Regions from separate parts of the Pseudoalteromonas sp. 23_GOM-1509m genome, predicted to be linked through region 1. Evidence: predicted binding sites of a transcription regulator. Region 1 holds the regulator's gene; the other holds the start of a gene.

Region 1 (14,299 bases):
TGCCTGCAGTGGGGCAATTTTATCTTATATTAGCTACCTTATTATTTTTTGTGTTTAATGGTCATTTAATGATGATTCAAATGGTGGTGCACAGTTTTGAAGTACTCCCGATTGATGGCAATTGGTGGGCGGTTGATCATTACTGGGACATAGTGACATGGGGTGGTTGGATGTTTACCACTGCATTAGTGCTGTCATTAGCACCATTAACCGCCATGCTGGTTATTAATATGGCATTTGGTATTATGACCCGTGCTGCACCGCAGTTAAATATTTTCTCGATAGGCTTCCCGTTTACCTTAGTGGCAGGGCTCGTTATTATTTGGGCAACGCTCGGTAACTTTGTCACTCAGTTTGAGTTCCAATGGCTAAAAATGGTTGAGCTGATGTGTACTCTAGTTGGTTGTTCCCCTTAGGAGAGCGTAATGGCTGAAGATTCCGGACAAGAAAAAACCGAAGAACCCACCCCCAAAAAAGTTGATGATGCTAAAAAGAAAGGCCAAATAGCGCGTTCTAAAGAGTTAGGTACCATGTTTGTGCTTATTTTTTCTGCTATTTCCTTATTAATGTATGGGCCTGAAATTGGCAAAGGCTTGTACCGCATTATGGGAAGAATGCTGAGTCTTAACCGCAATGAAACCTACGACACCACCAAAATGTTTGCCGTATGGGGAGAGGTGGCCGACGTACTGTTATTTCCTATGTCGATGTTTGTACTCATTATTGTATTGGCTGCATTTATCGGTAATACCATGCTTGGCGGCTTTAATTTTAGTTGGCAAGCAGCTGCGCCCAAAGCCAGTAAAATGTCGCCAATGAAAGGCTTTACCCGCATGTTTGGTCCACAAGCGGCTATAGAATTGCTTAAGTCATTATTAAAGTTTGGCTTGGTGGCCGCATTTGCTATTTTTTTAATTAATACGTTTTTTGATGAAATCTTACATTTAAGTATAGAAAGTGCGCCTGGCAATATTGTTCATGCTTTGGAAATTTTAGCGTGGATGTTTTTAGGCATGTCTTGCACCTTAATTATTATTGCTGCTATTGACGCCCCATTTCAAAGCTATAGTCATAACAAACAGCTTAAAATGACTATGCAAGAGGTAAAAGACGAATATAAAAACTCAGAAGGTGATCCGCAGATTAAAGCGCGCATAAGGCAAACCCAACGTCAAATGTCGCAAAAGAGAATGATGCAGGATGTGCCAGACGCCGATGTTATTGTTACCAACCCTACTCACTATTCCGTAGCTTTAAAATACGATACAGAGCGAGCAGGCGCGCCTATTGTACTAGCCAAAGGTGTGGATGAGCTCGCCATGCAAATTCGTAAAATTGCATTGGGTAATGAAGTGCCTATTGTTGAGTCTCCAACTTTAACCCGAGCGCTTTATCATACTGCAGAAGTGGGTGAGCAAATCCCCGATCAGCTCTTTACTGCGGTTGCTCAAGTGCTTGCTTATGTGTTTCAGCTTAAACGGTTTAAAAAAGGCCGTGGAAAACGCCCTGTTGCCCTTAATAAAAAGCTGCCTATCCCCGATGAATTTAAGTATTAACTGCTAACCAACTAACTTGGAATAGTTATTGCAATTTCAGCGTAGTGTCAATTTTTTGAAATTGTAGAGTTATGGAATTTAAAGCGGTATTACAACAACTTAATAAAGATAAAAAAGAATATGCGAAGGGCGTTGGTACACCGCTTTTGGTGTTGGCTGCGCTGGGCATGGTTATTTTACCACTGCCTCCATTCCTGCTTGATATATTATTTTCGTTTAATATCGCGCTTGCGTTAGTTGTATTACTGGTCACTGTATACACCATGAAACCGCTTGAGTTTGGGATGTTCCCAGCGGTGCTGTTAATTGCAACCATAATGCGCTTAGCACTCAATGTGGCCAGTACCCGGGTGGTACTGCTTGAGGGTCATAACGGTGGGGATGCTGCTGGTAAAGTTATTGAAGCATTTGGTTCAGTGGTAATCGGTGGTAACTACGCCGTGGGCTTGGTGGTGTTTTTAATTCTGATCATCATTAACTTTGTGGTAATCACCAAAGGTGCTGGTCGTATTTCAGAAGTATCAGCGCGTTTTACTCTAGATGCTATGCCAGGTAAGCAAATGGCCATAGATGCAGATATGAATGCCGGTTTTATCAGTGCCGAGCAAGCCAGAGAACGTCGTGAGGAAGTAACCCGTGAAGCTGACTTTTATGGTTCTATGGATGGTGCTAGTAAATTTGTAAAAGGTGATGCTATTGCTGGCATAGTCATTTTAGTGATCAATATTGTGGGTGGCTTATTTGTTGGCATGATCCAACATGATTTAAGTTTTTCACGCGCTATGGAAGTGTACACACTATTGACCATTGGTGATGGCTTAGTCGCGCAATTACCTTCATTACTACTTTCAATTGGTACTGCAATTGTTGTAACCCGTCAAAATGAATCGCACAACATGGGCGATCAGTTTAAGAAGCAATTAGGTAACGAAAAGTCGTTATTTATTGCCTCAGGTATCCTTATTACTATGGGCTTAGTCCCAGGTATGCCACACCTTGCATTTTTAAGCTTAGGGGCGCTTTTAGGTTACCTTGCATACTATACTCAGCAAAATAAACTGAAATTAGCCGCTGCAGAAGCAGAAGAAGCCGAAAATGCCGCCTCAGGTACCGGAATTGCGGCTAAACAAGAGCAAAAAGAACTGGGTTGGGATGATGTTCAACAAGTTGATGTTATTGGTCTAGAAGTCGGTTACCGACTCATTCCTCTCGTTGACCAATCACAAGGTGGCGAGCTGTTAAACCGTATTAAAGGAGTGCGTAAAAAACTATCTCAAGAGCTGGGCTTTTTAGTGCCGCCGGTGCATATACGCGATAATCTAGAACTCGACCCAAATGCATACCGCATAACCATGATGGGTGTATCAAGTGGTGAGGGTGAGCTTAAACATGGTGATGAATTAGCGATTAACCCAGGCCAAGTATTTGGCCCGCTAAAAGGAATTGAAACTAAAGATCCTGCGTTTGGTTTAGATGCAGTTTGGATAAAACCTGATCAAAAAGATGAAGCACAGTCTTTAGGTTACACGGTGGTTGATTCGGCTACCGTGGTGGCAACCCATATTAGCCAGTTACTCACCAATAGCGCCGCATTATTACTCGGACATGAAGAAGTACAGAACTTATTAGATATGTTAGGTAAGAGTCACCCTCGCTTAGTTGAAGGACTTGTACCTGAGGTATTACCGCTGACCACCATCGTTAAAGTACTACAAAATTTATTAAACGAAGGGGTGGCAATACGAGATATGCGCTCAATTGTTCAAACCCTTGTTGAGTATGGCCCTCGTAGCCAAGACCCAGATGTATTAACGGCTGCAGTGCGAATATCACTGCGTAGATTAATCGTTCAAGATGCCGTTGGTATGTCTTCTGAAATCCCTGTCATAACCTTGGCGCCTGAGTTGGAACAGATGTTGCATCAGTCACTTCAAAATGCAGGTGATGAAGGTGCCGGAATAGAACCAGGGCTTGCTGATAGACTTCAAACATCATTGAATGAAGCGCATCAAAATCAAGAAATGGCCGGTGAACCTTCAATATTGCTAACGTCAGGAATGTTACGCACTGTGTTATCTCGATTTGTTAAATACACCATTCCAGGATTGCGAGTGATGTCTTATCAAGAGATACCAGATGAAAGACAGATCAAGATTGTCAGCTCTGTAGGCCAACAATAAGATTTTAAAGGGGTTTGAATTATGAAAATTAAACGTTTTTTTGCTAAAGACATGCGCACTGCACTAAAAGAAGTAAAAGAAGAGTTGGGTGTTGATGCGGTTATTATGTCAAATAAAAAACTAGCTAATGGCGTTGAAATTGTTGCTGCAGTTGATTACGACAAAGCAGCGACAAAACCGCCAGAGCAGCCTCAAAGCCAACCTGCTGAAAGAGCTTCATTTGCACATACTGAGCAAAGTTCACATAATTTTGTTAAACCAGAACCGCAACGCGCTCAACCTAAGCCACAGGCAAAGGTTGCAGATAGCTTACAAGCTTTACTAGAGCGTCAGTCTCCACGTCCTCGTTCAGCAGAGCTTGCTTCAATGTTTTCACACTCTGGCATTGACACTTCTGGTCACTATCAAGAACAAGAGCCTGTGCAATCACGACCTAAAAATATGTTTGAACGTGAACAAAGCGCGCCAGTGCGCCCTCGTACCCAAGCCGATAGCTTAGGTTTTGACGACTTAGACAGTGGCTTTGACGATTTAGATTCACCTAGCGCACCGCGTCAGCAAACAATGCATAAAGAATCCAGTGACATCAGCACAATGCGTGAAGAAATGAACGCAATTCGTCAACTATTAGAGCACCAAGTATCAGGTTTAATGCAGCAAGATATGGCACGTCGCGACCCGACCCGTGCATGTATGATTGACCGCTTAGTCGGTATGGGGATAGAAAAAAATGTTGCTGAGCAAATGGCATGTTTTGTACCAGACGATGTGTCTCGCCAACAAGGCTGGAAAGCTTTATTGAACATGGTTGAAGATCAAATGCAAACCACGAACAACGAAATACTTCGCCAAGGCGGTGTTTTTGCGTTAGTCGGACCTACTGGCGTGGGTAAAACCACCACAGTTGCAAAACTGGCAGCATTGGGTGCACAAAAATACGGTGCCGATAAAGTAGCGCTTATTACTACCGATACCTACCGTATTGGTGCTTATGAGCAGCTAGCAACGTATGGTCGTATTATAGGTTGTGGCGTTAAACAAGTTAAAGATGCAAATGAATTAGCAGAAGTTTTATACCATTTACGAAATAAACGTCTAGTCTTAATTGATACAGCAGGAATGAGTCAACGTGATTTACGCTTAACCGAGCAGTTAAACACCTTGATGCGTAATCAGCGTGTTGATATACGTAGTTATTTAGTATTAAGTGCGACGGCGCAAATTAATGTATTACAAGAAACAGTAAGGCACTTTAAAAAAGTACAGCTAAGTGGATGTATTTTTACTAAACTTGATGAGTCATTGAGTTTAGGTGAGATTATTAGTATTGCGATTCAAAATCGTCTCCCAATAGGGTATCTTACTAACGGTCAGCGAGTACCAGAAGATATTAGAGTGGCAAATGCCGAAAAACTAGTAAAAAAAGCTGAGCAATTGTATTTAAAAAGAATAAAAGCACAACAATCACGACACCAATCAGTGGCGTCGAGCACAGTAGAGATGTATGATTAACACAGTTTTAGATCAAGCAAGCGGCCTTCGCAAAATGAGCAAGAATAATAATAACGGCGTAAAAGTTATCGCTGTCACCGGCGGCAAAGGTGGAGTGGGTAAAACGAACGTATCCCTTAACACGGCAATCGCGTTAGGCCAACAAGGCAAACGTGTGCTTGTACTAGATGCTGATTTAGGATTAGCGAATTGTGATGTGATGCTTGGACTGCGCGTTGAGCGTAATTTATCTCATGTTTTATCGGGCGAATGTGAACTTGATGATATTTTAGTCGAAGGTCCCGCAGGCATAAAAATAGTGCCTGCAACATCGGGTTCGCAAAGTATGGTTGAGTTATCACCCTCAGAGCACGCTGGACTTATTCGTGCATTTAGTGAACTTAACACCGATTTTGATATTTTAATTGTTGATACCGCTGCGGGTATTTCCGATATGGTGCTGAGTTTTTCTCGCGCAGCGCAAGATGTGGTTGTGGTGGTATGTGATGAGCCTACATCAATTACCGATGCCTATGCTTTAATTAAAGTACTAAGCCGTGAGCACGGCGTTTATAAATTTAAAATTGTTGCCAATATGGTGCGTAGTTTACGCGAGGGGCAGGAATTGTTTGCAAAACTTTCAAAGGTTACCGACCGATTTTTAGATATATCGATGGAGTTGGTTGCAACGGTTCCATATGATGAAAATATGCGCAAATCAACGCGCCGCCAAAAAGTAATTGTTGAGGTTTTTCCTGGGTCGCCTGCTGCGATTGCTTTTAAAACACTGGCGACAAAAATTGCTAAGTGGCCAACACCTAGTCAAGCCTCGGGTCATTTAGAGTTTTTCATTGAGAAACTAGTTAGTAACTAACAATGACAATACCGGTGAATAGAGCTATGGGATATCAGTCAACACAGAATTTAAATATGATTGTTGAAAAGCATGCCTCATTAGTCAAAAAAGTGGCGTGCCATTTAATTGCTCGTTTACCGGCCAGTGTGCAGCTAGATGATTTAATTCAATCGGGTATGATTGGTTTAATTGAAGCTTCAAAAAACTTTGATGCAAGTAAAGGCGCAAGCTTTGAAACCTTTGCCGGTATTCGTATTCGTGGTGCGATGATAGACGAAATGCGCCGAGGCGATTGGGTTCCACGTTCAGTTCACAGAAAAAGCCGTTTGGTTGCAGAGACTATTGTTGCGCTTGAGAACAGTTTAAACCGTGAGCCTAAAGATAGTGAAGTTGCTGAAAAACTTGAAATTTCGCTAAATGAGTACCATCATATTTTAAACGATGTAAATGTAAGCAAAGTGTTAGGCATTGAAGACCTTGGTATAGATGACGATGTGATTACACCTCATGGCCAAGATTTAGCACTAGACAAACCGTTCAATAATGTTAAAAATGAACGGTTTAATGAGTCTTTACTCAGTGCAATAAAGTCGTTACCGGAAAAAGATGCAATGGTGCTTTCTTTATACTATAACGATGAGATGAATTTAAAAGAAATTGGGCATATACTCGATGTAAGTGAATCGCGTGTAAGTCAGATACATGGTCAGGCGATGATTAAGCTTAAAGCAAAAATCAATGACTGGATAAACTAGAAGTAAGTAAATAAAGGTTCAGGCCTCACTGGAGGATGTTTTGGATAAAAACATTAAAATTCTTGTTGTTGATGATTTCTCAACAATGAGACGTATTATTAAAAACCTGTTGCGCGATTTAGGTTTTACCAATGTTCAAGAAGCAGATGACGGGTCAACTGCTTTGCCTATGTTGCAAAATCAAGCGTTTGATTTTGTTGTAACAGATTGGAATATGCCAGGCATGCAAGGTATTGATCTTTTAAGGGCAATTCGAGCTGATGAAAAATTAAAGCATATTCCTGTTTTAATGGTTACAGCAGAAGCTAAAAAAGAACAAATAATTGCTGCGGCCCAAGCAGGTGTTAATGGTTATATTGTTAAACCATTTACTGCAGGTACATTGAAAACTAAATTAGAAAAAGTGTTCGAACGCTTAGGTTAATGAGAGGGAGAGGCTTATGTCAGCACCTGCTGCGCCTCAGATTACTTTAGAACAAGCTCGCCAGTTAGTTGTTTTTTTAGAAAATGGTGAGCAAGATAAAGCGAATCAGTTAATTTTAGAAACAGCTTCACAAGAGCAATCACAGTTATTTGCTGAGGTGGGTAAGTTGACGCGTCAACTGCACGAAGCTTTAAAAAGTTTCGAGTTAGACACGCGTTTAACAGACATTACCACTGATGCCATCCCTGACGCTAAAAAACGCCTTAACTATGTCATGGAAATGACAGAAAGCGCAGCCAATAAGACAATGGATGCGGTTGAAGCAAGCTTACCATTAGCACAAGAAATCGCTGACGAAATAGCTGATATCAAGCCAACGTGGGATCGTTTAATGAACCGCGAAATAGAGCTTGGTGAGTTTAAATCACTTTGTCATAGTATTGATAAGTTTATGAGCAGTTCTCATCACAAAACCGATGAGTTACAAATGCTGATGACTAATGTACTGATGGCTCAAGACTATCAAGATTTAACCGGTCAGGTTATTCGCCGTGTTATTGAACTTGTCCGTGAAGTTGAAGAAAGTTTAATTCACCTGTTAACTGCATTTGCAGCGCAAGGTGGTGAGGTTGAACCAACTGAACAACCAGAAAAAATAGAAGATCCCATTGTTGCACAAACACTAGCAGGTCCCGAAGGGCCTATTATTGATAAAGAAACGCGTAATGATGTTGTATCTGATCAAGATGAAGTTGATGATCTATTATCAAGTTTGGGCTTCTAATAGGAGAGTACTGCATGAGCTTTGAAGTCGATGAAGATATTTTACAAGACTTTTTAGTAGAGGCCGGAGAAATCCTTGAGCTTTTATCTGAACAGTTAGTAGAACTGGAAAACAACCCAGATGATACTGAGCTACTAAACGCAATATTTCGCGGTTTCCACACTGTAAAGGGTGGCGCTGGCTTTTTGGCTATGACAGAGCTTGTTGATGCATGTCATGGTGCTGAAAATGTGTTTGATTTACTGCGCCAAGGTGTAAGAACAGTTAACTCTGAATTAATGGATGTGATTTTACAAGCACTGGACACCATTAATGAAATGTTTGCCACGATTAAAAATCGTGACCAGCCAGAGCCTGCTGATCCAGAATTACTTGCAGTACTTCACAAACTTGGGCAGCCACCGACATCAGAAGAGCTTGCCGGCGATTCTGTGGTTGAAGATATAGCTCCTGTGGAAACTCCATCGGTAGAGCCTGAACCAGTTGCAGAGCAACAGAGCAACGATGCTGAAGAAGACCCGTTTGCTTTTGATGAATTATTTAGCGGCCCAGATAGCAGCAGTACTGAGTCTCAGATTGATGAAATAACCGAAGACGAATTCGAAAGCCTACTTGATGAACTTCATGGAAAAGGGCAAGCTCCACAAGAAAAACAATCATCATCAAGTGACAATGATGTCAGTGGTGATATAACTGACGATGAGTTTGACAGCTTATTGGATGAACTTCATGGTGTAGGCAGCTTTGGCGAAGTGAGCCAAGCAACCGCAAGTACACCACAACAAACACCATCAGCCCCTGTGGCTCCACCAAGTAACGAGCAAAGCTCGGGCGATGATGAAATAAGTGACGACGAGTTTGAAGCGTTACTTGATGAACTTCATGGTAAAGGTGCACCTAAGTCGATAGAAACACCGGCTCCTGTAAGTAAACCAGAACCAGTGGCAGCTAAAAAGCCAGAACCAGTTGCTGCAGCTAAGCCACAGCCTAAACCAGAGCCAGCTAAGCCGGCTCCTGCGGCACAAGCAGCTAAAGCTGCGCCGCCTAAAAAAGCAGCGCCTCCACCGGCAGAAACAACAGTACGTGTTGATACCAAACGCCTAGACCAAATAATGAACATGGTGGGCGAGTTAGTACTTGTGCGAAATCGCTTAGTGAGTTTGGCGACTAATTCTGATAGCGAGGCTATGGGTAAAGCTATTTCCAACTTAGATGTTGTGACTGCTGATATCCAAGGTGCAGTAATGCAAACACGAATGCAGCCAATTAAAAAAGTATTTGGCCGTTTTCCTCGTGTTGTACGTGACTTAGCACGAACACTTAAAAAAGATATTAATTTATTACTTGTCGGTGAAGACACCGATTTAGATAAAAATTTAGTGGAAGCATTGGCCGATCCATTGGTGCATTTGGTTCGCAACTCGGTCGACCATGGTATTGAAATGCCCGATATTCGTGAAGCATCGGGTAAACCTAGAACAGGTACGGTGACTTTATCAGCTTCGCAACAGGGTGATCATATTCTACTTACCATCCAAGATGATGGTGCCGGTATGGATGCTGAAAAGCTTAAAAAGATTGCGATTAGTAAAGGGGTGCTTGATCACGACCAAGCGAGTCGTCTTTCTGATACTGAAGCTTATAACCTTATTTTTGCACCTGGGTTTTCAACCAAAGAAGAAATCTCAGATATTTCTGGCCGTGGTGTTGGTATGGATGTGGTTAAAACAAAAATCACTCAGCTCAATGGCTCGGTTAACATAAAATCAGAAATGGGCGTAGGGACTACTTTAGAAATCAAAGTTCCACTAACACTTGCGATATTGCCTACCTTAATGGTGGTGGTGGGAGAGCAAACCTTTGCCTTGCCGCTAGCGGGTGTAAGTGAAATATTCCACTTAGATTTAACAAAAACTAATGTGGTTGATGGCCAGCTAACGATTATTGTTCGTAAAAAGTCGATTCCATTATTCTACCTTGAACATTGGCTTATAAAAGGCGCTGATAGAGGTCAGCGAAAAGCACAAGGGCATGTCGTTATTGTGCAAATAGGGACTCAAAAAGTAGGGTTCGTTGTTGATTCACTAATAGGTCAAGAAGAAGTGGTGATTAAGCCTCTAGATGCATTATTGCAAGGTACGCCGGGTATGGCGGGTGCGACTATTACCTCTGATGGTGGAATTGCACTGATATTAGATGTACCGAGTATGCTAAAGCATTACGCTGGATAATAAAAAGTAGGTATAAACTTTATGCCTACCCATTCATTGAATAAGAGAGCGAAATGGCTGTTAAAGTTTTAGTAGTTGATGATTCAAGCTTTTTTCGCCGCAGAGTGAGTGAAATTCTTGAACAAGACAGCGGCATTGAGGTAATAGGCTTTGCTGTAAATGGCCGAGAGGCCGTCGAAAAAACAGCTCAGTTACGTCCTGATGTTATCACCATGGATGTTGAAATGCCGGTGCTGGATGGTATTAGTGCTGTGAAAGAGATCATGGCGAGTAATCCAACACCTATTTTAATGTTTTCATCGTTAACACGAGCAGGGGCATCTGCCACTTTGGATGCGCTTGATGCTGGGGCGATGGACTTTTTACCTAAAAAGTTTGAAGATATTGCTCGAAATAACGATGATGCAATTAAGTTATTGCAAAATAAGGTTAAGGAAATAGGCCGCCAGCGTATTGGAAGAATTACGAGAACGGCCCCATCTCCAAGTATTAGTAAACCAGCGTCAAACAGTTCTGAACGCTTTTCTAACCTTGCTAAAAAGCCGATAGTTCAACCTGATCGTAGCTTTAATAATGCGAGTCCTGCACCTACTAACAGCAGTGCCTCAGCGCGTGCCAGTGGTAAGCAGTATCAGTTAGTTGCTATTGGTACATCCACAGGTGGGCCAGTTGCACTGCAAACTATTTTGACGCAATTACCTGCTAATTTTCCACACCCTATTCTACTCATACAGCATATGCCTGCTGCATTTACCCCGGCCTTTGCTACTCGCTTAGATGGCTTGTGTAAGATTAAGGTAAAAGAAGCGCAGCAAGGCGATAGATTACAACCTGGGTGCGCTTATTTAGCGCCAGGTGGCCAGCAAATGATGGTAGAAGGACGTGGCTCTAATAGAACCCTTCGTGTGTTTGAAGATAAAAATGAACGAGTAAACTATAAACCAAGTGTTGATATTACCTTTGGCAGTGCGGCCAAAGCGTATCAAGGTGATGTGCTTGCCATTATTTTGACAGGCATGGGTGCAGATGGTCGTGATGGTGCTCGCATGCTTAAGCAAACTGGCGCTACAATTTGGGCTCAGGATGAAAAAAGCTGTGTTGTCTATGGTATGCCTCAGGCGATAGCCAGTGCAGGTTTAGCGAGCGAAAGCATTAGCCTTCATGATGTGGCTGCACGCTTAAAAAGAGAGGTTGGCTGTGGATAAGCTTTCTGTTTTAGGATTACTGGTTGCATTAGGTGCTATTGCAATCGGTTATTCTTTAGAGGGAGGTGTGGTATCTGCGCTGTTTAATGGGCCTGCACTAATTATTGTATTAGGCGGTACATTAGGTGCGGTGATGCTACAAACATCAGCCAATACATTTAAAAAAATGCTTAGTATTACTCATTGGGTTTTTGTTACCGACGACCATGATATTGAAGATGCTATTGAGCAAGTAAAACGCTGGTCGCATAAAGCCCGTCAAGAAGGCTATTTAGCATTAGAAAACGAAGCACTTGCGCATTCAGATCCCTATGCTGCCAAAGGACTGAGTTTATTAGTTGATGGCTGTTCAGAGCAAAAACTACGCGATACCCTCGAGATTGACTTATTACTTGAGCGAGAACGATTACTTGAGGCTAGCCGGGTATATGAAGCAATGGGTGGGTATAGCCCAACTATTGGTATTTTAGGTGCTGTACTTGGGCTTATTCAAGCCATGTCATTTATTAACGATCCTGAGCAGTTAGGAACGGGTATTGCCACCGCGTTCATTGCAACTATATATGGTGTTGGTTTGGCTAATTTATTATTTTTACCTATGGCCAATAAGCTAAAGCAACGGGTTGAACAAAAGATGCTTTATCACGAAATGTTAGCGGAAGGTGTAATTGCTATTAGCCAAGGTGAGAGCCCTATTAATATTGAACTAAAGCTTGAAGCCTACCGCGTTGAACGTCCAATTTTACAGGCCCATTAGCGCCTATGTTACGCCGTCGCTTACGTCATCACCAATTAAAGAGCCAACATACTGAGCGTTGGTTAGTTTCTTATGCGGATTATATGACCATAATGTTTGCATTTTTTGTTGTATTGTATGCAATTGCGATAAATAAAGAAGACAACATCAAGGTTTTATCTGATTCTCTTGAGCATGTTTTTGATAAGTCTGCAAAACAATATTCTCAGCAGGGTAACGGGGTAAATGGTGATGCTTTATTGCTTGAAAGGGTGACCCCTGAGGCTGAAATACTCTATGGCGAAAGTATTCAAGAGCTAGAGCAAGGCCCAGTGTTACTCGATGGTCAAAGTGACAATAGCAATATTAGTCAACGCCACTTAGGTAAGCCGCTGGATAGTTTATTGGCTAAATTACAATCGTCGCTGATTGATGAGATACGCAGTGGCGAGGCTAGCTTAGAACTAAGCCAAGACTGGTTGGTTATTGAGCTCAATTCCGGATTGTTGTTTGCCAGTGGTAGTGCTGTTGCACATAACAAGGCCAAAGAGATTGTAAAAAAAATTGAAGCAATCATCGCATCAGTCGATAACTATATAAGAGTACGCGGGTATACAGATAACGAAACCATACGAAATGAAATATTTCGTTCTAATTGGGAGTTATCAGTGGCGCGTGCAACCTCAATATTAGTTGAGCTAGAGCGTTTGGGCATTGAATCCGCGCGCATGGCCATTGAGGGATATGGTCAATACTCGCCCTTTGCCGATAATGATACCGAAGCTGGGCGTGCTGAAAACCGTAAAGTCGTGATTGCACTTTCTAAATATGGTTTAGCACCAGAGCCCTCTGATGAACAAACGAAATCATCAATTTCAGTATCAGAGCAAAGTCAGCCAGAAATTGAGCTACCTGCCCAAGACGATACAATAAAAATAATCCGTTTACCGCATGGTGGCATCCGTGTTACAACGCGCAACGAACAGTAATTAGGATATAATGTGAAAGTTTGGACAGTAGCCAATCAAAAAGGGGGAGTAGGCAAAACCACTACAGCGGTTAGCCTTGCAGGGATCCTTGCGCTTCAAGGCAAGCGCGTGTTATTGATTGATACAGATCCTCATGCTTCACTAACCTATTACTTTGGTATTGATTCAGAAGATTTAGAGGTCAGTGTTTACGATATTTTTACTCGCGGCTCGAGTATGAAAAGCGAAGAAATATTGCAAGCATTATGCCCCTCAACAATTGAAAACCTTGATATTTTACCTGCAACTATGGCGATCGCGACACTTGACCGTAGCATGGGTAATAAAACGGGAATGGGCCTGATTTTAAAAAAAACACTGGCTAAAATTAGCGAGTATTACGATTACGCAATTTTAGATTGCCCACCTGTTTTAGGTGTGCTGATGGTCAATGCGCTTGCCGCCTGTGAAAGAGTGTTAGTGCCGGTGCAAACTGAGTTCTTGGCGCTTAAAGGGCTCGATAGAATGATGCGTACTATGGAGTTAATGCAAACCTCTCAAGCGAAAAGCTATGAATATACTATAATTCCAACTATGTATGATAAACGAACCAAAGCATCGCTTGAGGCCTATAAAACATTACAAGAAACGTATAAAGAAAAAGTATGGCCAGGCGTTATTCCTGTTGATACTAAATTTAGAGATGCAAGTTTAGCGCAAAAAGTACCGGTAGATTTTTGCCCAAATGCGCGTGGAGTCTATGCTTATAAAGCATTACTTAAATATTTAATAAAACAAGGTTAATAAATGAGTAAGCAATTATTTGCTAATGAAAAAGTAGTCACTCAGTACTTAGGGGCGTTATTATCTGATGACGAACCAACAAAAGACCTTGAGCCTGTTGCTAAACTGCTTGAGCAGGTAACGTATGAAGAGCAAAAAGAACAACCAGTAATAGTTGAGCCTGTTGTTGAAGTTGAAAAGCTTAATAAGCAAGTATCGAATGTAGAAATTGACACCCACCAAGAGCAACACGTCGTGCCTGAGCAAGAGGTGGCTGTAGGTGGTGAAGCTGACTACTTTGATGGTGAGTTTCAAGCGCTGTTTTTTGAA
Region 2 (18,203 bases), on a different contig from region 1:
AATGTGTGCGGTTTTAGGATTAGCTTTTAAAATTTTGCACACTTCAAAGCCATTCATATCTGGCATCATTACATCAAGTAAAATGAGTTTTGGCGGATCGTTTTCTATTAATTGCAGTGCCACAGCCCCCGATTTAGCAAACGATAAACGGTAGTTACTCGCTAAGACCTCGCGCATTACTTTTAAATTTGCAGGTTCATCATCGACGATTAATATTCGCGCCTGACTTATCGATTGATCCATCGTCATCCTCAGAAGAGCTAGTTATTGAGTGTTGTTAATAATGCGTTGAGCTGTGTTTGTGCATTATCAAATTCAAAGTCATTAAACTGCTCATAAATATTCAAAATAGCAGCTTTGTGTTGTTCGGGTGTTATTCTTTCAATATAACTTAATAACGTATCATCCAACTCTGCTCGTTTAGCTTGGCTGAGTAAAAGCGTTAATTGGTGAATAAATTCAGCATCTGACACGGTTTCTTTTTGTAATTCATTCTCTTTAAAAGCAATGTGTAAGTGTGATAATTCATCTGCTAGCTGCTGCCACTCTTGCTGACATTTTAATATGCACTGAGTATAACTGGCTATATCACGTTGTTTTTCAGCTTGCGCAATTAAGTAAGATAAATTATTGAGCGCTAAATTACCGGCAAGGCCTTTTAAATTATGCAAAATATGAGCATGATGCTTATCGTTTAGCTTAGTGGTCGCCAAGGTTTGCATACTATTTTGATGCTGAGCTAAAAAGAGTACAACCTCTTTGAGATGTTTCTCTTTGCTGCCCCACATTTTTTCGCCTTTATTAAAATCTATACGAAGTTTTGAATCTATTGGATCGTTAGTTACTAACTGGCTGATAGTAAGCCCAAGCACCCGTGCTATTTCTTGGTTGAGTTGGTTTATGTCAACGGGTTTGGTTGTAAAACCATTCATACCCGCTTGTTTGGCTGTTAGCTTATCTTGCTGTAGCACACTGGCCGTTAAGGCAATTATTGGCGTGTGCTTTAGTTTTTTTTGCTGCTCTAAAGAGCGAATTGATGCTGTGGCACTGATCCCATCACATTTAGGCATATGAATATCCATTAGGATAATATCAAAGCGATGCTGATTAAACATGTCAATGGCCTCAAAACCATTATTTGCTTTACTTACCTGATGGCCTGCTTGGGAAAGCATAATAGTGAGTAGTTCGATATTTTGTTCAATATCATCCACCACTAAGATTTTTAATGGGGGTAAGCTAAATGCGTTTTTACTAATGGCTTGCACCTGACTTTTTTCGCCTGCCTCAAGCCCAACAGTAAAGGAAAAACAGCTACCTTGACCAAGGGTACTTTGTGCATATATTTTGCCGCCCATTAATTCAACCAGCTGCTTACTAATTGTTGTGCCAAGCCCTGTGCCACCAAATCGGCGTGTTGTGGTGCCATCTGCTTGCTCAAAGGGTTTAAAAATAGCCTCAAGGCGACCTTTTTCGATACCTATACCACTATCTTGTACTTCAAATAAAATGGGTTGATTGGGTTTATGAGTAACCGAAACAGTAACATGGCCTTGCTCAGTAAACTTTATCGCATTGCCGATTAAATTGGTTAGCACTTGGCGTAAACGCGTATCATCACCAAAATAAAATGGATTTACATTGTCAGCTATTTTTAAAATGAGCTGTAAGTCTTTGCGTTTTGCATCAAGCCAAAATGTCGACACAATATTATCGAGCAATTCTTGCAAGTTAAAATGTACTTTTTGAATTTCGAGTTTACCTTTCTCTAGCTTTGCTGAGTCAAGGATATCGTTGAGTAAATGCAATAAAGAACGCGCAGCGTTATTAACGGTAATAATTTGTTTTTGTTGTTCTTTATTAAGCGGACTATCCATTAAAATATCACTAAAGCCAATAATTGCATTCATGGGGGTACGTATCTCATGGCTCATATTTGCCATAAAAGACTGTTTAGCTTGCGCGGCTGCTTCAGCCTCGTATTTAGCTTGCTTTAAGCTTTGCTCATATTCATGGCGCTTGGTTATATCAACTAAAACGCCATCAACCCAGCGTGTATCATCTTTAGAGTTAGTGATAATACTTGCTTGATCGAGTACCCAAATAATATTGCCGTTGCGATGGCGAATGCGGTACTCAATTGAGTATTGACTGGTCGATGCAACTGCTTGATCAATCGCTAAAGAAATCGCCGCTTCATCTTCTTTAACAATAAGCTCGGCAAAGGTAATACGCTGCTCAGTAAATTCTTCAGCGCGATAACCCGTTAGTTCATAGACGCTAGGGCTGATAAACAACATGCTCCAGTGTTCATCTAACAAGCAGCGAAATACCACACCGGGCATATTGTTCATTAAGGTACGGTATTGTCGCTCTTTTTCAATTAAGCTTTGTTGTAACGCTCTTTGCTCAGTTAAATCGGTAATAAAGCCTACAAACAATGTTTCAGTTTGTAATTGCTTTACTTCACCAATCCCTAAGCGAATTGGAAATTGATGACCATTTTTATGTTTTGCCCACACATCGCGATTAACACCAATAACACGTTTTACCTCATGGTTTGTTGTATTTTTTAAAAAAGCATCGTGTTGATTAGCAATATCATCAGCCATTAATATTTTTACATTCTGGCCAATAACCTCATTATCTTGCCAGCCAAAAATTGTTTCTGCGGCTTTATTAAAGCTCAAAATAGTGCCTTTGATATTGATAGTAACGATGCCGTCAATGGCAGTTGATAAAATAGCATCAAGGCGAGACTCTTCAGCTGATTTTTTCCCCAACAGCATTCTGTAACGGATCATGCCATTGATGATCACAACCACCGCTGTTAATAAAAGCGTGGCGAACGACACACTAATAGCAATAAAGGTTAGATGTGATTGGTTTGTTTGCTCGTTAATTATCGGGCTTGTTGCAATAAATCGCGTAGCAGCCATGCCCATATAATGCATACCAGCCACGGCAAGGCCAAGAATAAGGGCGCAAATAATACGATTATGCACAGGCGTTAATTTTTTAAAGTGTGCTGGTAAATGAAAACGTGCATAGAGACTTATAAAAGACAGCAGCACTGCAACAACAATTGAAGCGCCAAACCATATTGGATCATAACGAAGTAAAGGACTTAATTGCATCGCGGCCATACCGCTGTAATGCATGGTGCCAACACCCGCGCCAAATAAAAGAGAGCTTAGAATTAAATTGATAATACGAGGGTGAGAGCTATATGTTTTCAAACAAGAAAAAGCAATGGTACATGCCAGTAACGCCGGTATAAACGATACAAAAGTGAGTGTGGGGTCGTATTCAATTGTAGTGCACAAAGAAAATGCGAGCATAGCAATAAAGTGCATGCTCCAGACCCCTCCGGCAAGGACTAAGGCTGCGGTTATATTGGCTAACTTTCGATAAGATTTAAAATGTGTATTATTTGCTAAATCGATAACGTGCAAAGAAAAATAAGCTGCAAAAATTGCGGTGAGTATAGATAGTGTCACTAAACTTGGGTCGTATACACCATTAATAATTAGGCTTGGATCTGGTTCGTTTATAAAAAAATTAGCTAACATCAATCATTCACATAATAACTCTTAAATTCAGTCTAATATAAAATACAATAATAATCACAAGGTATTGAGTTATAAATTACAAAAGTAACGTAAGTGTTTTAAGCTCTAAACCATACTATTTATTGAGTAGCACTAAATCCATTGTTATTAAAATGGCATTTAGTAGGGATTATTTATAGATTAGCCGTTATGGTACAAGGTAAAATAAAACCCAGTGGTTAATTATAAATAGGCAGCATTCATTGTTGGATTACACTTTAAAGCGTAGTAAGCGAAGAAAAACAGTGGCTATCAAAGTCGCACAACGTGAGCTTACGGTATATGCGCCCCATTTTGTAACGAAAACACAAATTAATGAATGGCTGTTAAGTAAACAGGACTGGATTGATGCTCAGTTACATAAGCAACAAATTCAAGCCGATACACGACAGTTTCCACTCAAAACCCAGAGTATTAAATTATTTAATGAAGCTGTTAATGTGCAATTTGAAAACGCAGTACGCACTCAATGGCAGCAGCACAATGAAAGCCAAACGCTGTTACTGAGTATTTCTTCACGTGTAAAGCATCAAACGCAAATGTATCAAAGTTTGCTAGAGCAGTTTTTGCATGAGAAATTAGAAAGCTATATTGAAATGCGAGTTAACGATTATTGTCAGCTGATGGGTGAAAAGCTACCGAGTAATATTCGTATTCAATTGTATAAACGTCGCTGGGGTAGTTGTAATCGCAGGCGTGAACTAACCTTCAACTTACACTTGGCAAGTGCACCGACATGGGTCATTGACTACGTGATTGTTCATGAATTAGCACATTTAAAATATTTAAATCACAGCGCTCAATTTTGGCAACGTGTGGGATTATTTTATTCAGATTATAAACAAGCAAGTAACTGGTTAAACAATCATGGTATGAGTTTACAGTGGGTATTTGAATAAAAAGAAATAAGGTAGAGAAGAGAAGTGGTGGAGGGAGCTGGATTCGAACCAGCGAAGGCTGAGCCGTCAGATTTACAGTCTGATCCCTTTGGCCGCTCGGGAACCCCTCCAATGCAACGCGGCAGATAATAGCAAACTTCTTATTTAAGTAAAGAAAAAAGCTAAAGAAAATTCAAATTTAGCCGATAAATACTTATTAATTAGTTAAATAGGCTAAAGTCTATGCAGATTGGTGATTTGTTAATCACGGAGAGCCAGTTAAAAACAAGGCTTAACGAAAGTGTGCACGAAAACCGCCGAGGCGAGTTTGCACTTTTATTAGCAATGCTCTCTCACGATGCACTCGATTTTAGTGAATTCCACCTACCCAAAAGTGACACTAAGCATTATCAAGCTAATGAAGATGCTCTGCGTAAACAATTTGGCGCAGGTCCAAAGCAGCCATTAGCGCCAGATACCTTTAATATGTTAATTGGTAAAAATAACACAGAGCTTTTAGCAAAAATGGGAAGCGCTGTAGGGATGAGTGATATAAAGTTAACTCAGTGCTTAAAGCCTGAGCCATTTAATATTCGTGATGATAAAAACCACATTCCACTGACTGTCATTGATAACTGTGAATTAGCGGTACGTCGACGAATTCAAAATACCAACACCGAGTTATCAAACCCTCAAATGGATGCGGTGGCATTTTATGATGATTTACAAAATGAAGCTATCCACCAGCCATTACATTTGTTTAGTGCCTAATTATATGTGTTCAATTGCTGCTTTATACATGCCATTTGATTGTAATAAACTGTGTTTATAGTAGTAAGTAACTATTGGTTTTATAGGTGCTTTATTTTAATAACTGATTTAATATAAAAAAAGCATCCAAAATTTAAATGCAATTGCTATAATGGCGCAAATGGTATGACATTAAATGCCATTATCATTAAACCAAGGTAATTAGGAACGTAATGAAGAAAACATTCACGCTGAATCATGAGAAAATCAAATACCCTCGTATGGTTGATGCTGCAAAGCATGAAGTGAAAAAATATTTGAAAAGAGAACGTAATAAAACTTTACCTGTTGATGCCGACTACTGGGCATTTGATTGTAAGTTTGGTAACACGGCTGAAGAAGCCCAAGTGGTTCACGTTGCTGAAATTAACAATCACATCAGTGAAATTGAAAAGCAAGGTTTAACTTCTTTTTACTTAGAGATTTTAGCAAGACCTGCACAGCGTCAAGATTTCGATGAAGATGATGGCGAGTAAAACGCTAATTTGCGTTTAGTGTAGTTTTTGAAAATGGGCCTTGTGGCCCATTTTTTGTAGCTGAAGTTTATACACTATGACATTTTTTGTATTTTTTATTACTGCCACAAGGGCACGTATCATTACGTTTTACTTTAATATCGGCAACCGGTGTAATCTCACCATCAAGATATCGCCATTGTCCATCTTCTTTAATAAACCTTGAATTTTCTGCCAACTCGCAATATAAACCTTGATAAAAGTAGTGAGCTTTAAATGTAACAAATCCTGTTTCATCATTATAACCAGAGTCTAATACGGCTAAGTTTATAAAACGGCAACTATTTGCAAAATCTTTAATTTCTGAAATTGAATTTTCAGCTTGTTTTTCTTTTGCATAACTTTCACGAACAAAAACCGCGTTTTTAACAGCATAAGCACTGTAGCGTGCACGCATAAGTTGCTCTGGTGTGTGTGGCTGTTTGGTTTTTAAATGAAAAGGCTCGCAGCAATCAGCATAAGGTTGCTGACTGCCACAAAAACATAATAGGGCGTTAGAAGTCATGATAAATGTACTGTGTATTAAAACGCTAGTTTATCAAGCTTATTGCGTAAGTGAAATCTCAGGGTGAGCGCTTTTTTTGCTAAAGCAATACAACTTAGTGCGCGTATGGCTCAAGTTTAATGATAACTGCGACAGTTGTTGGTTATTTATTATGTCAGTCCAGGTGATCACCGCGGCAAAATTTCCATTGTGAAGTGCAGAACTTAAAACATACTCTAAATTAACTAAATGCTTTTGACGAATAACCAGTAATTTACTGGTATCAATTGAGCATGAATCAAGTAGCGCTTTGCTCGGTACGTTATCGGGTGCTATTAACAGTGTCCATGCGTTTAGGCTGTTGTATTGGTGTAATACTTTTAATAACTCAAACGTTGCTGAAATTTCATCTTCAATTTGTACAACGTTAACACAATCTGATTGGTCATCTTGTTGATAGCTTTTAACTGTTCTTACGGTAATTGGCTGTAACATAATCTTCTCACTCACTGGGTTTTTATACAGTACATTCATACAGTAGTTTATACAGTTGTTTGGTGCAAGTGTTTTTTGCTATTTTTTTGTACAGTTATTCATCTTAAAACGCGACAGTTACTATAAATATATAAATAATCTATATATAACAATGGTTTAATTTTTATTGAAAGTTAATGCCCACAGAATTAATTTTAAGGCTGGGAGCAAATAAATACAGATGAACAGGGGGTATACAGTAGTTTAAATTAATTAAGCGTGCTTGTTTTGGCTATAAACGCTTAATTAATTTACAGATGAAATGAGTTGCTGGGCAGTGAAATTATTTTTCGCTACTAGGAGGGATCAAATGTGAAAATTGTAACTGGTGAATTTGTTCATACAGGCTGGCTGCGTAGCATTGAGCATCTTTAAGTCGTTTAGTACTAATATGTTTTCGTATATCGCTCATTGCTTCTATGGCGGGTTCATAGCCTTGACTGCTTGCTAAGCTAAGCCACGCAGCACCATGAAATACACTTTGCGGCACACCTTGCCCTTTTATAAAAAACAGCCCTAAATAAAACTGCGCGCGATAATTTCCTGCCATTGCTGCCAAACGCATCCATTTTGCGGCTAAGGCGCCTTGTTCATTTTTAAGGTAATAAAGGGCTTTATTTAATGTGTCTTGATCGGTGTTTTTAGAGCTCGCAGGGAGATTTGCATCGCTTGGTTGCGTTACAAAAGAAAGAATGTTGTCTAATTGTTGCTCTAAGTCTTGGCCACTTGGTGTCGTTTTGATCATGCTACTTCGTTTGTTATTTTAATCACTTAGCTAGTTTAGTATATAGCAAGGTAAAATGTCCTGTAAAAAGTTATTTTTATGCTAAAATCTCGCCACTTTTTACAACCACAAGTTTATTATGCTCGAAGCCTTATTCAAAATCCGTGCAAATGATTCTTCGGTTCGCCGTGAATGTATTGCCGGTATGACTACATTTATTACGATGGTTTATATCGTATTCGTTAACCCAGCTATGCTTGCAGAAGCCGGTATGGACCAAGGTGCTGCTTTTGTTGCCACCTGTATTGCTGCTGCAATAGGGTGTTTTATTATGGGTTTGTGGGCCAATTACCCACTGGCATTGGCACCGGGTATGGGATTAAATGCATTTTTTACCTATGGTGTTGTATTAGGTATGGGTTATAGCTGGCAAGCTGCGTTGGGTGCGGTATTTATGTCAGGGTGTATATTTTTAATTCTAAGCTTATTTAAGGTGCGAGAGTGGATTATTAATGCAATCCCTCTGGTGCTCAAGCAAGCAATAGCAACGGGTATTGGCGCATTTTTAGCTCTCATCGCACTTAAAAGTGCCGGTATTATTGTATCAAGTCCTGCAACACTGGTGCAGTTGGGTGATATTACCTCGCCTGGTCCTTTATTGGCTATTTTCAGCTTTTTTGTTATTGCTGCACTGCTTTATCGCGATTTTAAAAGTGGCGTACTGATTAGTATTTTACTAGTCACCGCGATTGCTGTGTCTATGGGGTTAGTGGAGTATCATGGTGTTATTGCAATGCCACCTTCTATCATGCCGACCTTTATGCAACTGGACTTTAGTGCCGCGTTTGAACTGTCGATGTTGAGTGTTATTTTTGCGTTTTTATTCGTTGATTTGTTTGATACCTCAGGCACGTTAGTTGCGGTAACTCAGAAGGCTGGTTTAGCAGATAAAAACGGTAATATGCCGCGTTTAGGTCGTGCATTAAGCGCCGACAGCACAGCAACCATTGCAGGTGCAATGCTCGGTACTTCAACAACCACGTCATACATTGAGTCTGTTGCAGGTGTATCTGTTGGTGGTCGAACGGGTTTGACCGCTGTGGTTGTGGGTTGCTGCTTTTTACTGATGATGTTTTTTGCGCCTTTAGCTCAAATGGTGCCTGCATACGCAACCGCGGGAGCTATTTTATATGTATCTGTATTGATGCTACAAAACTTAAAGTTTGTGAATTGGGACGACATGACTGATGCAATTCCGGTGAGTGTTGTATTATTAATGACACCGCTGACGTTCTCAATTGCACACGGTATTGCACTTGGTTTTATTTCTTATACGGCGGTAAAAGTGCTGTGTGGCAAAAAAGATCAGGTAAGCATTAGTGTTTGGATTTTAACTGCCTTGTTTATTGTTAAGTTCGCATTTTTATCTTAATGCAGGCAGCTTGTTAGAATGTGTATATGTCCTAATATGTAAACACAAAGTGGGGCAAAATCCTATTCAAAAAAAAGCCCATGCAACTGCATGGGCTTTTTTATTTAGAAAGGAGTTACCATTTCTTTTTAGGTGCAAATAATACGTCTAAATCATCTTGCTCTTGTTCGTTCTTTTTCTTCAATGATGTAGCATTTGATGCCTTGAGTTCATTACTTATCGTTTCAAGGTAGCCTTCAACTTCAGCTCGTTTTGCCGTAATGTAATCGTCATTAAATGAAACACTGTTAAGTGTGGCAGCTGCTTTTTCAAAGTACTGCCTAGCAGAGCCTATCATTCCAGCTGTTTGCGCTGATAACCCACGTTTTATTTGGCTTTCAATGTTGATTCTTAGTTGTAGCTTTTCAAGGCGTTTGTCTTCTGCAATAAATACCTGGCTGTCTACTTTGCCTTTATTATGCTCAGAACGAATAATAGTGCGTAACTTTTTAATGCCTTGTATCAGCGATATCAGTTGTTTGTCGTTGCCTGGTAATACAAAGCCATCTGAACCGTCTTGAATTGGGTTTTGTAGTCGCTCTTTTGCTTCTTTTAAGCGGTTTTTTAGTCCACTACCTCCGCTTGAAATAGACACCATTTGACTGAGCGCATCATGAATTCGTCGTTGTAATATTCGCTGAGTTGCCTCTGAAAGTGGAATGTTGGCGCTATTCATTAATGCTTCTTCGGTTTCTTCAATGATTGCTTTTTGTTTTGTTAACTCTTTGCGTCGTTCAGCTTCTTGTTTTTCTTTGTGTTGCTGAACAGCACTAACCCATAGTGCAATGACTATAAGTGCAACAATTAATACAATTATAATGGAAACTATCATGTTATAATTCTCAAATTCTTAACCTTATTATCTAATCTTACATTAAATATATAAAAGGTGGGAAACTTTGCTCAGATTAACTGAAAAAAGCGTCACCATAAAGCGTTTAAATCTTAATATGTTATGTTTCGATTGCTGATAATCATTGCTACCTCAAGTTTATTTATTGTGTTAACCTGAAATTTCAACAAATTAATTGTTATATTATGTAACATTAATCAGCCTTTTATATAGCTACCTATAGTTAGGGTGCGCTTTTATCTGTCAATGTGAATTATAACGAAACTACATAGCCATGAAATTACAACAACTTAGATATATCGTAGAAGTTCAAAATCATAAATTAAATGTTTCAGCTACGGCTGAGAGTTTATTTACCTCCCAGCCTGGTATTTCTAAGCAAGTACGTATGTTAGAAGATGAGCTCGGTGTACAAATTTTTGGCCGCAGTGGTAAGCATTTAACTCATGTTACAGGCGCTGGCGAGGAAATCATTAACATATCACGCGAAATACTCTCAAAAGTTGAGGGTATTAAAGCGGTTGCGAATGAACATACTTTACCGGATCAAGGCAAACTTAATATTGCTACCACGCATACACAAGCACGGTATGCGTTACCGAGTGTAATTAAAGGCTTTACTCAAAAATATCCTGCGGTATCACTGCATATGCATCAAGGTACACCACAGCAAATATCGGATGCAGCCGCTCGCGGTGATGCTGATTTTGCCATTGCCACAGAAGCGCTTCATTTATATTCAGATTTAGTAATGCTGCCTTGCTACCATTGGAATCGTAGTATTGTGGTTGCTAAAGATCATCCCCTTGCGAAAAAAGTGGATAATTTAACAGTGGCTGATATAGCCCAATACCCACTCATTACTTACGTATTTGGCTTTACAGGTCGTTCGGAGCTCGACAAAGCATTTAATGCTTACGGATTAGAGCCACATATTGTATTTACTGCCACCGATGCCGATGTCATTAAAACGTATGTGCGTTTAGGGCTAGGTGTGGGTGTGGTTGCATCTATGGCAATTGATCAGGTAAACGACAGCGACTTAGTGTGCATTGATGCTAGCCATTTATTTGAGGCGAGCACGACTAAAATTGGCTTTAGAAAGGGCAGTTTTTTACGCACCTACATGTATGACTTTATCGAACGTTTTGCACCGCATTTAACTAAAGAGCGAGTAGAGCGTGCGAGTTTACTGCGTAATCAAGAAGATGTTGATAAGTTATTTGCTGATATTGAATTGCCGGTTAAGTAACCGCCATAAACAGCAATGAAAAGCCGCTTAGTTTTGCAACTAAGCGGCTTTTTTGTGCTATGTAATTAACCTGAACTGTGGATAATAAATCCATCTCAAGCAGCTATTTTCAGCGCTAACTGCGTTGAATTTACTTGCAATAGGCTAGCTATTGACGCGTAATTTCGCCTTGTTTTCACTAAAAATCTCTAGCTAGAGAAAATAAACATAAATATCATTTTGATCCAATATGTTAGTAAATCTCTTAACCAGAGTTCAGGTTAATTAGCACTCGATAATATTAACGGCCAGTCCACCGCGAGCGGTTTCTTTGTATTTTGTTTTCATATCGTTACCCGTATCGAGCATGGTTTTTATTACTTTATCCAGCGATACTTTTTGCTCACCACTACCGCGTATAGCAAGGCGCGACGCATTAATTGCTTTAATAGCGCCCATTGCATTACGTTCAATACAGGGGACTTGCACTAAGCCGCCAACAGGGTCACAGGTTAACCCTAAGTTATGTTCCATACCAATTTCAGCGGCATTTTCTACGTGTACAACGTTACCACCAACAATTTCAGTAAGTGCGCCTGCGGCCATTGAACAAGCAACACCGACTTCGCCTTGGCAACCCACTTCAGCACCAGAAATAGAGGCATTCTTTTTATATAAAATGCCTATTGCAGCGGCAGTTAATAAGTAGCGGGTAGCAATATCACGGTCTACTTCTTTAATAAAAGTATGATAATACATTAATACTGCAGGTAAAATTCCGGCTGCGCCATTTGTGGGGGCAGTTACTACACGTCCTCCGGCTGCATTTTCTTCGTTTACAGCTAATGCGAATAAATCAACCCAGTCCATGGCGCGCAGCGGATCGTTACTGACTTCTACATTAAGCTTTAAATATAAGCTTGGCGCACGGCGTTTTACTTTTAATCCGCCAGGTAAAATACCTTCGGTGCGCATACCTCGCTCAATACAGGCTTTCATTACTTGCCAAATATTAAATAGCTCATCTTTAATGGCTTCTTCACTGCGTAACGTTTTTTCGTTTTTCATCATTAACGTTGATACGCTGTAACCCGACTCTTTACACATTTCGAGTAATTCTTTAGCCGAGCCAAACGGGAACGGGGCTGGGTTTTCTTCACGGATATCTAAGGCGGCTTGTTTTTCTTTTTCAAACTCTTCATCAGTAACAATAAATCCGCCACCAATAGAGTAGTAAACTTTGCTATATACTTTTTCGCCATTGTTATAGGCAATAATTTCCATTGCGTTGGAATGTTTAGGGAGTGTCTTTCTGCGATGAAAAACAATCGCGCCTTGCTTAGGGAATTTAGCTTTGTGAGTTTGGTTTAGGTAAATAACCTGTTCTTTTTCAATTTTAGCGAGTATGTCATCCACTAAATCGGCATCAATGGTTTCAGGATCATACCCTGCTAAGCCAAGTATCACTGCTTTACCAGAGCCGTGGCCAACACCTGTTTGGCCAAGCGAGCCGTAAAGCTCTACTTTTACATCGGTCACATTTGCTAATAGTTGTTGTTCGTTTAGGTCATTAACAAATAAGCGTGATGCACGCATTGGGCCAACGGTATGTGACGATGAAGGGCCAATACCAATGCTAAACATATCAAATGCACTGATCATAATGTGTGTCTCTACTTAGTTTTCTCAGCATTAAGCTGTTCTTTGAACGGTCGACTATAATAACGTGGAAACGCAGGTGTGTAACCCTTATTAGTAAAGATTTAAACTGGTATGGCGAGTTGTTTTGTAAAGTTTTTAATAATGCTGGCTGTGGCTCCCCACAAAAGCCCATGTGGGGTGATAAAGCCATTTAAGGTAATGATTTTTCCACCTCGTTCAAAGGGCAAAGGTTGCCAGTTAGCCGCGTTATTCAGCGCTTTTATAGAGAGTAAAAAGCTAGCTTGCACTTCGTTGTGGTCGTTTTCCCACACTGTTTCTTTTTTAATTAAGCCTACAAAGGGGCGTATAGTAAATCCGGTCAGGGTTGAATATTCAGGTAACTGACCTAACACATGGACATTTTGCGGGGCAATATTAAGCTCTTCATGTAATTCACGCAGTGCGGTGGTGCGTAGGTTAACATCATCAATTTCAAACTTGCCGCCCGGTAAACAAATCTCCCCAGGGTGGTGATGAAGGTAGGTTGGTCGCTTACACAATAAAATATGTGCTTCGTTATCTATATCAATCAATGGCAGCATTACTGCGCTTGCGCGCTTTTTTTTATTATCTTTGAGCTGATCCACGGCTAAACTGCGGTTTAATTGAAAACGAGCCGAAATGGTTTCACTATTCAAAGCGACCTTCATTTAATATAGGAAGTATTTTATTTACTTTATCGTAAGTTTCTTGATATTCCAATTCGACTTTTGAATCAGCAACAATACCACCCCCAGCCCAACAATATATTTGTTGTTGATGTGTGACTAAAGTTCGAATAGTAATACTGGTATCCATATTGCCGCAGCCACTAATGTAACCAATAGAGCCACAATAAATGCTACGTCTATGTGGTTCTAGTTCTTCTATTATTTCCATGGCACGGACTTTTGGTGCGCCTGTAATTGAACCACCGGGAAACGCAGCTTCCAGTTGATCAACCGCTGTTTTACCCTCATCAAGGGTTGAGGTGACCGTACTCACTAAATGGTGTACCGCCGGAAAACTTTCAATAGCAAATAATGAGGGCACAATAACCGAGCCCGGTTTAGCGACTTTTCCTAAATCATTTCGCAGCAGGTCCACTATCATGACATTTTCGGCGCGGTCTTTACTCGAATTTGCCAGCAAGGTCGCTTGTTTTGCATCCTCAAGGGCATCTGCTTTGCGAGGTAAAGTCCCTTTAATGGGTTTTGTTTCTACTTTATTGTCGTGTACTGCAATAAAACGCTCGGGTGAGATTGACAAAATAGCGCCCTGAGGATGATTAATAAAACTAGAAAAAGGCGCTTTATTAGCCTGAGTTAATTTAACATAGGCGCTCCAAGGCGAGCCTTGGTAATGTGCGCTAAAACGCTGCGCTAAGTTAATTTGATAGCAATCACCACTTTTTAGGTATTCTTCAATCGCGGCAAACTTTTCGCTATAGCTAGTCTGACTCATATTTGACTGCCACGGTGATGTAAGCGAAAAGCTTTCATGTTTAGGTGGTTGCGCTAAATATTGCTGATATAGCCAAAGGCGGTCTACATTGGGCTGCGAAACATAAAACCACGTGCGCAGTTGTTTATCGTAAATCAGTGCATCGAGGTAAAGTCCAACCGCCATTTGCGGTAAATTTATGTCGTGTAAAGCGCTGCTTGGTAGTTGCTCTATAGTACGGCCTAAGTCATAGCCAAAATAACCCAGCCAGCCACCATTAAAAGGTAAGTTGTTGGCAGCTTTAGTGCTGTCTAACTTTGCCAGTTCATTATTCATTATTTCAAAGCAGCTTTTTATGTTTGGCTGGTTATTAAAAACGCTTTGATTATTTTCGACTTCAAGGGTTCTCTGGGGGTCAATCGCAATAATGTCAAAACGACTGTTTATGTGATCACTATCACCCGAATCTAATAAAATGGCGTAAGGCAAATGAGCAAAATGCGAAAATACCTCAATACAATTTTGTGATATGGCTAATTCAACACAATTTTTTTTATTGTTTAGCATTTACTACCCCTATAAGAACTGGCTCCAAACGGGCTGGGAGGGTATCATAAGTCAAATTTATTTGGCAGCGTTTAGTGAGCGCTGTAGTTGAAAACAGTTCGAACCACCGTCACGGGTTTGATATCGCTTACGTGCTGCGTGAGTAACAACAACTTAAGGAACCACTATGAGTACAATTCGTCAGCAAGACTTTATTGATAGCATTGAAGATGCCTTGCAATACATCTCGTTTTACCATCCTCTTGATTTTGTTCAAGCACTAGAGAAAGCGTATAACAAAGAACAAAGTAAAGCCGCTAAAGATGCGATTGCGCAAATTTTAATTAACTCGCGTATGTCGGCAGAAGGTAAGCGCCCACTGTGTCAAGATACCGGGATCATCACTTGTTTCGTAAAAGTAGGGATGGATGTTAATTGGGATAAAACCGACTTAACAGTACAACAAATGGTTGATGAGGGAACGCGTCGTGCGTACTTAAATCCAGATAACCCTTTACGTGCATCGATTGTTGCAGATCCTGCGGGAACACGTAAAAACACTAAAGATAATACGCCATCAGTGGTTCACATTGACTTAGTTGCAGGCGATAAAGTCGAAGTGATGGTCGCTGCTAAGGGCGGCGGCTCAGAAAACAAAAGTAAAATGGTGATGTTAAACCCATCTGACGATGTGGCTGAGTGGGTAGAAAAAACGCTACCAACAATGGGGGCGGGTTGGTGTCCACCAGGCATGCTAGGCATAGGTATTGGTGGCACGGCAGAAAAAGCAGCGGTAATGGCCAAAGAGTCATTAATGGATCCGGTTGATATTCATGAACTAATTGAGCGCGGCGCAGAAACAACAGAAGAAAAGCTGCGTTTAGAAATCTTTGAACGTGCGAATAAACTAGGTATTGGTGCGCAAGGCCTTGGCGGTTTAACCACGGTTGTTGATATTAAAATTAAAACGGCGCCAACTCACGCGGCTTCAAAGCCAGTGGTTATGATCCCAAATTGTGCTGCTACGCGCCACGTTCACTTTACCCTTGATGGTTCAGGTCCTGCGAATTTAAAAGCACCTAAATTAGAAGATTGGCCAGAAGTGACTTTCGAAGTGGGTGAGGGCACACGCCGTGTTAATTTAGATACTCTTACTAAAGAAGACACTAAAGAATGGAAAATGGGTGAAACCGTTTTACTCTCAGGTACTATTTTAACGGGTCGAGATGCTGCTCATAAACGTCTGCAAGATATGATCAACTCAGGGGAAGGTTTACCTGAAGGTGTTGATTTTGATAACAAGTTTATTTATTACGTTGGCCCTGTGGATGCAGTAGGCGATGAAGCAGTAGGCCCAGCGGGTCCCACAACGGCAACACGTATGGATAAATTTACCGATATGATGTTAGAAAAAACCGGCATCGTGGGTATGATAGGTAAAGCTGAACGAGGCCCTGCAACGGTTGAGTCTATTAAAAAGCACCAGTCAGTGTATTTGATGGCGGTAGGCGGTGCGGCTTACTTAGTATCTAAAGCTATTAAAAAAGCACGTGTTGTTGCCTTTGAAGATTTAGGTATGGAAGCTATCTACGAATTTGAAGTAGAAGATATGCCAGTAACAGTTGCCGTAGACAGTGAAGGAGCAAATGCTCACACCCAAGGCCCTGCTATTTGGAAAGCAAAAATTGAAGAGCTAGACAGCAAAATGAAGTAAATTTTTACTTAAAAAGCAATCATATAAGCGAGCACTGTGTGCTCGCTTTTTTATTTACTTTTACATTTGCAAAGACTTATACACCTCAGACCAGTTTATGCTGCGTAGGCAATTAGTGTATAAGCCATTGTATTTTAAGCTGTAGTATACTTTTTTAGGGTGTATGGTTAAGTTTACAAATAACTGCAAGGTGACGTTCACGTAAGCGTAAGCTTTAATTGCGATGGTGTTTTTAGCTTTTATACTTAATCAAATGGTTATTTTTGGAATTTTTATGCTTACTTTTAACGATAAGTCATTTTATTTTTCACTTTGACGCGCTTTATTTGGTTTATCTACTCATAGTGTGGCGAACCATTAACTGAAGTGATAAAGTCTCGACAATTTGTAGCGTGCTTGCCCAAAAGGGCCCATTATTTTCGGAGTATTTAAAGTGGTTGTATTTAATCAAGTTGAATTTGATAACCATGAACAAGTGGTTTTTTGTTCAGACAAAGCGTCTGGTTTGAAGGCCATTATTGCGGTACATAACACAAACTTAGGCCCTGCGGTAGGCGGTTGTAGAATGTGGGATTATGCTAACGATGAAGACGCAGTATATGATGTGCTGCGTTTATCAAAAGGGATGACCTATAAAAATGCCGTAGCACGCTTGCCATTTGGTGGTGGTAAATCGGTTATTATTGGTAATGCCAAAGAAATCAAATCTGAGCAGTTATTTCGCGCATTTGGTCGCCAGTTAGAGCGACTAAATGGTAGCTATTACTCAGCAGAAGATGTAAACATTACCTGTGATGATGTGGCGTTAATGAACAAAGAAACAAATTACGTGCTAGGCCTTGAAGGAAAAAGTGGTAACCCTTCGCCGTTTACAGCCTATGGTACGTTTTTGGGCATGAAAGCAGCGCTTAACCATCAACGCGGTATTAAAGACTTTTCTGGTATTAAAGTTGCGGTGCAAGGTTTAGGTGCAGTAGCTTATGGATTATGTAAACATTTAGCACAAGCCGGTGCTGAGTTATTTGTTACCGATATTAATCAAGCTGCAGTAGAACGTGTAGTAAATGATTTTGGCGCAACCGCAGTTGGTATTGATGAAATATACGACCTAAATGTGGATGTTTATGCACCCTGTGCATTAGGTGCCACTATTAATGACACAACAATCCCACGCTTAAAAGCAACGATAGTAGCAGGCTGTGCAAACAATCAACTTGCTGAATCACGCCATGGTGAAATTTTACGTGAAAAAGGTATTTTATATGCGCCTGATTATGTAATAAATGCAGGTGGTATTATTAACGTTTATTACGAAACTGCACCAGAGGGTTACAGTAAAGAGGCTTCTAATAAACACGTAGAAAGAATTTACGATACACTTAGTGAAATTTTTACCCGTAGTGAAAAAGAGCAAAAATCAACGCATTTAATTGCCGATGAACTGGCACAAGAAATTATTGAAAACGGACTTTAAGTTTCCACTCGGTTTAAAATAGGAGCGAAATACGCTCCTTTTTTACACCTTATGTAAGACTTTGGTATAACTACACCCAAAGCGTCATTTTAGTTAATGCGAATATAGATAAAGCACGGTAAAATTTAGTTTTACACTTTATCTATATTTTATGTCCTCTACTGATTTTTCTATTACCCCTCTTGATTTTGAGCAATGGCCTCGAAAGCAACACTTTGAGTTATTTCAGCAGTTC

Evidence for each region. Region 1 encodes FliA, which starts transcription of late flagellar genes. Its sites were predicted from a motif close to CTAAAGNTNNNNNNNNNNNNGCCGATA; they were not measured.
Region 2: N523_RS0110910 (VC2046/SO_2500 family protein) is a predicted target of FliA. The motif match lies at 4,672-4,698, and genes of this name have one in related genera.

Annotation. Positions count from the first base shown of each region.
Region 1 is NZ_KI912433.1:283,389-297,687, reverse strand. It holds gene fliR (flagellar biosynthetic protein FliR) at 1-416, shown strand, start outside; gene flhB (flagellar biosynthesis protein FlhB) at 426-1,556, shown strand; gene flhA (flagellar biosynthesis protein FlhA) at 1,628-3,736, shown strand; gene flhF (flagellar biosynthesis protein FlhF) at 3,758-5,248, shown strand; gene N523_RS0114730 (MinD/ParA family ATP-binding protein) at 5,241-6,101, shown strand; gene N523_RS0114725 (RNA polymerase sigma factor FliA) at 6,128-6,838, shown strand; gene cheY (chemotaxis response regulator CheY) at 6,879-7,262, shown strand; gene N523_RS0114715 (protein phosphatase CheZ) at 7,279-8,046, shown strand; gene N523_RS0114710 (chemotaxis protein CheA) at 8,061-10,277, shown strand; gene N523_RS0114705 (protein-glutamate methylesterase/protein-glutamine glutaminase) at 10,331-11,482, shown strand; gene N523_RS0114700 (flagellar motor protein) at 11,475-12,239, shown strand; gene N523_RS0114695 (flagellar motor protein MotB) at 12,245-13,207, shown strand; gene N523_RS0114690 (ParA family protein) at 13,220-13,990, shown strand; gene N523_RS0114685 (chemotaxis protein CheW) at 13,994-14,299, shown strand, end outside.
Region 2 is NZ_KI912432.1:68,305-86,507, forward strand. It holds gene N523_RS0110890 (response regulator) at 1-243, opposite strand, end outside; gene N523_RS0110895 (PAS domain S-box protein) at 261-3,572, opposite strand; gene N523_RS0110900 (M48 family metallopeptidase) at 3,818-4,510, shown strand; tRNA gene N523_RS0110905 (tRNA-Tyr) at 4,536-4,620, opposite strand; gene N523_RS0110910 (VC2046/SO_2500 family protein) at 4,733-5,260, shown strand; gene N523_RS0110915 (DUF6172 family protein) at 5,473-5,775, shown strand; gene N523_RS0110920 (YchJ family protein) at 5,843-6,319, opposite strand; gene N523_RS0110925 (SulA-like leucine-rich domain-containing protein) at 6,359-6,793, opposite strand; gene N523_RS0110930 (tetratricopeptide repeat protein) at 7,116-7,577, opposite strand; gene N523_RS0110935 (NCS2 family permease) at 7,696-8,988, shown strand; gene N523_RS0110940 (hypothetical protein) at 9,104-9,859, opposite strand; gene cysB (HTH-type transcriptional regulator CysB) at 10,155-11,132, shown strand; gene N523_RS0110955 (L-serine ammonia-lyase) at 11,397-12,773, opposite strand; gene N523_RS0110960 (NUDIX hydrolase) at 12,875-13,450, opposite strand; gene pabB (aminodeoxychorismate synthase component I) at 13,443-14,801, opposite strand; gene N523_RS0110970 (fumarate hydratase) at 14,968-16,494, shown strand; gene N523_RS0110980 (Leu/Phe/Val dehydrogenase) at 16,928-17,968, shown strand; gene N523_RS0110985 (CatA-like O-acetyltransferase) at 18,120-18,203, shown strand, end outside.